DNA from 4 places in the Pueribacillus theae genome. Region 4 is predicted to be linked to each of the others. Evidence: riboswitches for the same ligand, from Rfam matches in the RefSeq annotation. Region 4 holds a riboswitch; each other region holds the start of a gene.
The links. Region 4 has a riboswitch for thiamine pyrophosphate ahead of DCC39_RS14920 (ABC transporter substrate-binding protein). Riboswitches for the same ligand answer to the same signal wherever they lie in the genome.
Positions count from the first base shown of each region.

Region 1: another riboswitch for thiamine pyrophosphate. It lies ahead of thiE (thiamine phosphate synthase); the one in region 4 lies ahead of DCC39_RS14920 (ABC transporter substrate-binding protein).
Region 2: another riboswitch for thiamine pyrophosphate. It lies ahead of thiT (energy-coupled thiamine transporter ThiT); the one in region 4 lies ahead of DCC39_RS14920 (ABC transporter substrate-binding protein).
Region 3: another riboswitch for thiamine pyrophosphate. It lies ahead of tenA (thiaminase II); the one in region 4 lies ahead of DCC39_RS14920 (ABC transporter substrate-binding protein).

Region 1 covers NZ_QCZG01000001.1:8,639-10,841, reverse strand. The annotation lists gene DCC39_RS00080 (thiazole synthase) at 1-424, opposite strand, end outside; gene thiS (sulfur carrier protein ThiS) at 430-633, opposite strand; gene thiE (thiamine phosphate synthase) at 633-1,259, opposite strand; TPP riboswitch at 1,333-1,436, opposite strand; gene DCC39_RS00065 (M14 family metallopeptidase) at 1,486-2,203, opposite strand, start outside.
Region 2 covers NZ_QCZG01000014.1:64,192-66,394, forward strand. The annotation lists gene DCC39_RS08550 (2-isopropylmalate synthase) at 1-1,072, shown strand, start outside; TPP riboswitch at 1,127-1,227, shown strand; gene thiT (energy-coupled thiamine transporter ThiT) at 1,299-1,880, shown strand; gene DCC39_RS08560 (long-chain-fatty-acid--CoA ligase) at 2,022-2,203, shown strand, end outside.
Region 3 covers NZ_QCZG01000005.1:79,777-81,979, reverse strand. The annotation lists gene DCC39_RS04100 (manganese catalase family protein) at 1-370, shown strand, start outside; TPP riboswitch at 457-564, shown strand; gene tenA (thiaminase II) at 810-1,502, shown strand; gene DCC39_RS04090 (TVP38/TMEM64 family protein) at 1,592-2,203, opposite strand, start outside.
Region 4 covers NZ_QCZG01000037.1:31,503-33,705, forward strand. The annotation lists gene DCC39_RS14920 (ABC transporter substrate-binding protein) at 1-767, opposite strand, end outside; TPP riboswitch at 848-952, opposite strand; gene DCC39_RS14925 (DMT family transporter) at 1,182-2,117, shown strand.

The sequences.
Region 1 (2,203 bases), on a different contig from region 4:
TGCACAAAATAGGATCATCTGATGTGTACGGCAATACGACGAAACCCTCTTTAACCAATTGTTCCGTCGCTTTTAACGTTTCTACAGGATCAGGCAAAAGCGTTCTCTCGTTTGCACAGATTTCAACTTTAATCCAATTGCTTAATCCTGTGGCACGAACAAGCCTTGCAATTCTAATGGCTTCTTCTGCGTTGCTTGCCCCTGACGTGTTAGGCAAGTATCGAAAAGTTTTCCCTTCCAAATGCTGTAATATTGCATCTTCCTCAGGATGCTCAAGATTGACTCTTCGGATCGCAAATGTTAAAACTTCTGTACCCGAGGCAGCAATAGCTTCATTTTGAATATACGGATTTGCAAAACGCCCAGTCCCTAAAAAGAGCCTTGATGATAATTCCTCGCCAGCAATTTTGAATGAATCATTCAACTCGTTTACCCTCCTCCAACAAAATGTACTAGTTCAATTGACATTCCATCTTCAATGCCCGTCTCGCTCCATCTTTCTCGATCAATCACCTTTCCATCAACTTCAGCAACGACAAGATTATTTTCAAGCTTATAGTGCGCTACGACATCTAAAAGAGTTTTCACATGATCGAAATGCTCTTCTTCCCCATTAATTCTTAGCACCGCCATTATGTTTCACACTCCTTAATTTTTCGTATAAACGCTTCACACGTACCTTTTACATCGCTGCTTCCGACTACTTCACTAATGACGCATACACTTTTGCCACCGGCATTCAGCACCTCATCAACATTATGCAGTTTGATGCCGCCAATAGGGACAAATGGGATTTTAATTTCGTTTGCTACTTCCCTTAAGTAACTTACTGTAACAGGTTCAACGACATCTTCTTTACTTTTCGTTGGAAAAATGGGACCAACCCCGATATAATCGGCACCGTTTCTTTCTGCTTCCCGTGCTTGCTCAATCGAATGCGTAGAGATTCCTATGATTTTATCTCCTACAAGTTTACGGGCTTCCACTAACGGCAGATCGTCTTGTCCTAGATGAATACCGTCAGCACCAACAGCTAATGCAACATCAATATGATCATTTACAATGAAAGGAACATCAAATTCATTCGTTAGCTCCCGCAGCATTTTAGCTTTTTCCAATACTTGTTTTTTTGTACTTTTTTTATCTCTTAGTTGAATGAAGTCGGCTCCCCCTTCCATTGCTTCACGCATCACTTCTTTAAGCGTCCGTGATGGATGGAATTCTTCTCCGGTAATGACATATAATCTGAATCTTTTCAAATTTATACCTCCATTCATCCATAAAAATAAAAACCATAATCATGGAGAGCGGATTATGGTGATAAACAACGAGTTATAAACATCTCGACTTCCCTCCGCTGGCACCATCCAGATCAGGTTATGAGGGTAAAAGGATGACCTCCTTTTTCTCAGCTCTCCGCACCCCTAGTCTTTGAAAATATGAAATTAACCTTATTATGTCAAATAACTTCTGAAAAAACAATCTTTACATATACAGGCTAGCAAGTAAAATGCCTAAATTATCATAGTATATTTCATCAAATTGTAACAATGGCAAGGGATTCACACCCATCCCGACCTCAATTGTAAACCCTGACCTCTTCCATTCTTGGATAAACCAATCCTTATATCCTGCGTAACTGTCAAGATAACGTACAGGTTTATATCCACTTGCTCTCGCGAATTCTGAAACGATTGTTTCAGCGATTGGTGGTTCAAATCCTTCAAATCCCCAATAAATTTCTTTTCCTTGAGAATGGAATGCCAAAACACGATCAAAGTTGCGCCTTTTCGTCAAGTTAGCGATTGCAATTGATTCAGGTTCACTTAACGGCTTTTGTCCGGGATAATCTCTTGGACCCGGTTCCTTCGGTTTTCTTTCTTTCTCAATACTCCACCTTGCTGGAAATTGGTTATTTAAATCTATCCCCCTGATATTTGCCTTCCACCCTGAGAACTCCTTGCTTCCATTATTTAATTTCAAAACATTGCTTTTGTAAGGTTCCTCATCGGGAGGGCCATATAAAACAAGATTTACGCCATCCGGGTTCACCATCGGCACGATCGATAGAAAAGTTTTTTCATACAACGAAAGTGAAGGCACATTGCGAATGCATGTCTGATTCGTCAATGCCAATAAATAATCGTTCAAAAAAGTCATCAAAATAGACGTCGTTATCCACTCATTTGCATGAAAAGAACCG
Region 2 (2,203 bases), on a different contig from region 4:
TGAAAAAGTCATTGAAGTTGGAGCAACCGTCTTAAATTTCCCGGATACAACAGGCTATATTACGCCATGGGAATATGCCGAGCGATTTAAAATCATCCAAGAGCGTGTAAAGGGAGTTGAAAATGTGATTTTAAGCTGCCACTGCCATGATGATCTTGGTATGGCCACAATCAACTCTTTGGCAGCCATTGAAGCCGGCGTGACGCAAGTTGAAGGCTGCATTAACGGCATCGGAGAACGTGCTGGGAACGTCGCATTGGAAGAAATCGCATTAGCCCTTGAAACCCGGTACGATTATTTCCAAAAAAGAACCTCAATGAATTTAAAAGAAATCGCAAAAACTAGTAAATTGGTTAGCCGTGTAACCGGCATGCCGATCCCTGCAAATAAAGCAGTTATTGGTGCGAATGCGTTCGCCCATGCTTCAGGCATCCACCAGGACGGCGTACTTAAAGATAAAACGACATATGAAATCATGAAGCCGGAAACGATCGGATTAGAAGAAACACCGCTCATTCTTGGCAAGCTTTCCGGTCGCCATGCGTTAAAAGAAAAATTAATTGAGCTTGGCTATCAAGTGAATGAAGACGAATTGAGAGCTATCTTTAAGAAATATAAAGATTTGGCCGATCGCAAAAAGGAAATTTTGGATGATGACATTATCGCGTTAGTGGATGATCAGACGAAAAACGAAGTCGAATATTACAAACTTAGAAATATGGCGATTTCATATGACACGTTAAATGAACCAACAGCAACGGTTGAACTTTTGACTCATGATGAAAATGTTTACGAAGAAAAAGCGACCGGTAATGGTTCTGTGAATGCCATCTTTAATGCGATTGATCGAATCGTTAATGAAGAGATCGAACTATTGGATTATAAAATTGTGTCAGTAACTCAAGGACAAGACGCACAGGGGGAAGTCTTTGTCGAAATTAAAACGGGCGATACAATCAGCCGTGGACGCAGCATTAGTGTTGACGTGCTTGAAGCAAGCGCGAAGGCTTATCTCGCTGCTGTGAATCGCATGAAAAACATGCAAACGGACAAAGAAAAGGTAAAGCTGTAATCAAAGTTGATTGAGGAAACAAGTAATTTATACTATAATAATAGATAACTAAAAACGTATCACAAGGGGAGCCATTGGGCTGAGATTGAACAATTTGTTCTGACCCTTTGAACCTGTTAGTTAGTACTAGCGTAGGGATGTGATGAGCTTTGAAGAAACATGAGATTTGTCCGGTTTCTTTGGCTTCCTATGGGATTCGTTTACTAACACATAGGAGGCTTTTTTTATGGGGAAAATGAAGTTGCAAGTTTTGATTGAAGCGGCGATTTTGGCGGCTGCAGCGATGGTGTTGGATTTTTTGCCCTCGATAAAGATTGCTCCAGGCATTTCTGTATCATTCGCCATGGTGCCTGTGTTTATTGTTTCCTTTCGATGGGGATGGCGTGCCGGTGTTTTCTCCGGTTTTTTATGGGGGTTTCTGCAAGTTATTTTGGGGGATGCTTCGATTCTTCATCCAGTCCAAGCGTTGGTTGAGTATTTTATGGCGTTCGCTGCTGTAGGCGTTGCAGGGTTTTTTGTAGGAAACATCCAGAAACAGATTTCAAGGCAACAAAAGAAGCAAGCATTGTTTACAGTCATTCTCGCGATTTTTTCAGCGAGTGTAGCACGCTATTTCTTTCATTTTATTGCTGGGTATTATTTCTGGGGTTCTTATGCACCAGAAGGAATGTCGCCCGTATGGTACTCTTTTATCATTAACGGATCAACCATGGTGCTTACATTTATTTTATGCGCCATTATAATGAGCGGTCTATTTATCGCTTCACCTCGGTTGATTCAAAATAAAGAAGTGCTTACAACTGAATAAGATTGTTTCAATCCCTTGCTGATCATGATCTGGCAAGGGATTTTATGTATGAAGGGAGAAAACAAGTGTTGCATTTATTAAATTAATGGTAATATAGTAATATATTCAAACTATTTAAATGTTTTGAAAGGTGTTGGTAAAATGGTAGCAACAGAGAAACGATGGCTAAAGCATTATCCTGAAAACATTTCTAAAGAAATCGATATTCCAATCCAGCAAATGTTGAAAGATACGGCTGCAAAGTTTCCGGACAACGAAGCGATCTCGTTTTTTACACGAAAAATGACATACCGTGAAGTATTGCAATTATCTATAGCATTTGC
Region 3 (2,203 bases), on a different contig from region 4:
CCTTGAGATGATTGCCACAATGGTTTATAAATTAACGAAAGATGCAACACCCGAACAATTGAAAGAAGCAGGTCTTGGTGACCATTTCGCCGACCATGGCAAAGACCTATTCTACCATAACGCTGCTGGAGTACCGTGGACAGCGGCATATATTCAAGCAAAAGGTGACCCAATCACAGATTTATATGAAGATATTGCCGCAGAAGAAAAAGCCCGTGCAACCTACCAATGGCTTATTGACATGTCAGATGATCCGGATCTTAATGACGGTTTAGCTTTTCTGCGTGAGCGCGAAATCGTCCATTCCCAACGTTTTCGCGAAGCTGTTGAAATTTTAAAAGAAGAACAAGGAAAAAAGAAATTCTTTTAATGTCTAACGAATTCGCTGACATTTTTTCCAAAGAACAATTTGACAATTAGCCACAGTATGATAAACTGATAGAAAATTAAATCATTTGTTTCCGCTAGGGGTGCCTTTTTAAAAGGCTGAGATTAAAGTGGACTTTAAGACCCTTAGAACCTGAACTGGTTAAAACCAGCGGAGGAAAGTGGACGTTCGATTTGTACTGTTTGCCAATAAGTGCGTGTTCAAAAAGGAGGACAACGAGAGGCAAGAAGGTCGAGGAAGCGTAGCTCTGAGCACCGCAGCGTATGTTTGTAGGATACGTGAGGAGCGGAAGAGCAAGCTGACGAAGAGATTCGCAGCCTATCGTTCCCGGACTTTTTGAACAACCTTTAACGGTACAAGAATGGTGTGATCAGTCATCTATTCCTCCTTTTCAGGTGAAACAAAAAAGGAGGATTTTTATATGCGTTTTACAGAGGAACTGCGACAAGCGACAAAGGATAGTTGGGAGCAAAGTTTGAATCACCCGTTCGTCTTAGGGATTGTGAACGGTGACTTGCCGTTGGAAACGTTTAAATATTATATTCTCCAAGACATTTACTACTTGAAGCATTTTGGAAAGGTCCATGCCATGGCTGCCGCACAAGCAGATGACTTCCAAGTTTCCGCCATGCTGGCTGAAAAAGCGAAGCTTACCGCCCAAGCGGAACTAACCGTCCATCAGGAACATGCGAATCTGTTAAACATTACTGACGAAGAGATGAAGAATTTTAAACCCGCCCCTACCGCTTATGCTTACACATCACATCTGTACCGTGCGGCTCTCTCCGGCAGTTTGGCACAAACGGTCGCTGCGATGCTTCCATGCTATTGGTTATATGCTGATATTGGCAAAAAGAACATGAACGCGAAACCGAACGAACAAATTTACCAAAATTGGCTCCATACTTATGCAAGCGACTGGTTCCAAACATCGACCGAAGAGCAAATCGATCTGATGGACCAACTTGCACAGGATGCAAGCGGAAAAGAAAAGGAAAAGATCAAAGAACAGTTTGTCATCGCCAAAGAATATGAACTTGCATTTTGGGAAATGGCTTACACGAAAGAAACTTGGCTATCAAAAAAACAAAGCAAGCAATCCACTCTAAAATAACAAAATCATAACCCCTTTATGCGTCGATTGCATAAAGGGGTTACTTCGTTAATTGGCTTTGATCGATCTAACCGTCCTTTAGTTTGCCGCTATTCTATTTCTTTTTTGTTCTTCTGAATTGTTTTCTGTTTCAACTTCATTTCCAAATACTTTCCGCCCAGCCATAAAATAAATGTAAGAGCAGAAACAAGGATAAGCTGAACGGGATCTTTAAGCAAATCAAAAAAATCGTGGCCAATAAAAGAAACGATAAAGATCATCACCATTTTCCCTAAAAAAGCTGCAAGCATAAAACTGATCGCATTCATTTGGGAAAGCCCCACAACAACAGTAACTAACGATGAGGGGGTAAAAGGAAAACAAAAAATCAAAAACACGACACCAAAGCCTCTTCGCTCAAACCAATGCATTGTTTGCTGGACTTTTTTCAATTTCGAAATGAATCGAAGAATTCGATGCCTCGCAAACCTTCGAATAACAAAAAAAACGAGAACAGTTCCAATGCTTGTACCTACCCAAGAATAAAGAAAACCAAGCCAAAGGCCGTAAACGAAAGCATTGCCTGCAACAAAAATAAATAACGGCAAAAATGGCATGAAAGCTTCCAAAAAAGGCAGAAAAATACCTGGAAGCGGCCCTAGCGCTCGATATTGTTCAAGAAATTCTTTAATATTTTCTTCTGTCAATGCATGTCTCAAAAA
Region 4 (2,203 bases):
GGGATCGTCGCATTAGCTGTTTCAATTGCCAACTCATCATTTGATTCTGTTTTTGTGTAGTCAAAGTATATCCTTTTTGCTTCTTCTTCGTTTTCATAAATAAAGTCGATGGCTTTTCGGATGATTTTTACAAATTTTTTAAGTGTTTCTTTTTTACTATTTAAAATTTCTGAAGAAGTAATAAAAATAAGCTGGCAAAAGTCCGGTATCCCCCAATCCTTTAATGCAAAATAATCAACATTAAGGCCTTTTAATTTTGCTTCAGTAACTTCAAAATTTTTAAAAATAAGCGTAGCTGCGTCCGCCAAATCTTTTTCTAACGCTTCTGTATGGTAAAAGCCGTTGTTAACAGGGATAAAATCTTCAATGCTGCAAGAGCCTCCGTCAGATTCTACCATTGTCTTTACGATGGCAAGCCCGCCGAGGCCCGGCGCGCCAGGATATTGAATTCGTTTGCCAATGAGATCCTTTGGCCGGTTAATTTCTTTTCCTTTTATATACATGACACCACCATTTGTATGTAGAAATCTTGCAAATCCAACTACATCTTCACCGGCTGCACGATCCTCTACGAGATGAAGAGGCTCTGTAATCGCGATATCCATTTTACCTGCCTTCATCTCATCGATCGCATCAAAATGCTCTTCAGGCTCTACCATTTCAATCTTTAGCCCTGCGTCTTGAAACCAACCTTTTTCCAATCCGATCATCATCGGAAGATGGTCGGGATTTATAAACCATTCCAGTCCCACTGTCAATTTTTCCATTAAGTATTCCCCCTCGAAAAATAATAAAACGGATTCGCTCGTAGAGAGGAATCCGTTGTTGTAGACGAAATAAATTCGTAGAAACAATGCCTTCACTTCCCTACGCTGGTATTGGCCAGGTCAGGTTCAAAGGGTTAAAGGATTCCAATCCTTCTCTCAGCTTACTAGCACCCCTAGTGTAAATGTTTGTTATATCATCATACCCCAGAAACGATAGAACGACAAATAAAACTGGGAGAAATGTAAATTACAATGAGCCCAACTTCCCACTTCTAATTTCAAAAGAGGATGCATCAGCGTTTTTCTTAATAGAGGTACTTCAACATGTAGTTTAAGTTTTCTTTAGTAACATGTATGATTGGAATAGATGGATACAACTACACCCTTCAAGGGGCTTTTGGAGATCGATAAGCTATGAACAGAACGAACCAACTTCGTTTAAAAGGAATAGCAATGGCGGTAAGTGCAGCAGCCTTGTGGGGAATTCAGGGGAATGTTGTGGATTATTTATTCCGAACAACTGACATGACGCTTGACTGGATTATCATCACCAGGCTCTTTTTTTCTGGGGTAATCCTATTGTTATTTTTGTATATGACGAAACAGCGGAAGTCGATCTTTACGATTTGGAGAAATAAGAGGGACTCTTTCACACTTCTTGCTTTTGCGGTATTTGGATTATTAGGTTTACAGTATTCTTTTTTTGCCGCGATCAAACATAGCAATGCAGCAACGGCAGCAATTTTACAATATTTAGCCCCGTCGCTTCTTCTTATTTTTGCATGTTTCAAAGCAAAAAGATATCCTGTTAAAAAAGAATTGCTTGCGCTCGTTCTAACTTTTATTGGACTATTTTTATTAGTGACAAATGGGGATATAACCAAGCTTTCCATTTCAGGTATGGCTCTTTTTTGGGGTGTTGTTTCAGCTTTTGCTCTTTGTTATTATACATTGCAGCCGATGAAACTTATTCAAAGGTATAGCTCCACTGTGATTACAATGTGGTCAATGCTTATTGGAAGCGTTGCTTTAAGTTTAAAAACAAATCCTTTGAAAACGGGGGTTTCTTTTTCTATTTCTGAATGGGTGCTTGTCATCCTTGTTGTCGTGATGACGTTTGTTTCGTTTTACTTATATTTGGCGAGTTTGAGCTTCATTACATCTGCCGAGGCGGGCTTGTTGACGGTTATCGAACCATTGACGGCAGTTTTTGTTTCCGTATTAATTATGGGAATTATGATCGGAAATGTGTCATTAATGGGCGGACTCCTTATATTGGCTGTTGTCATGATGATGGGAAAAAGTTCGGCAGAGAACGACAAGCAGGCGTTCAAACAAAAAACCGGATAAATTTATTGGAACGAAAGGCTCAAAGTAAACTTAAGAATTGAAGAAAAAGGAATAAAAAGAAAAATTTGTTTTTAATTTGAATGTGT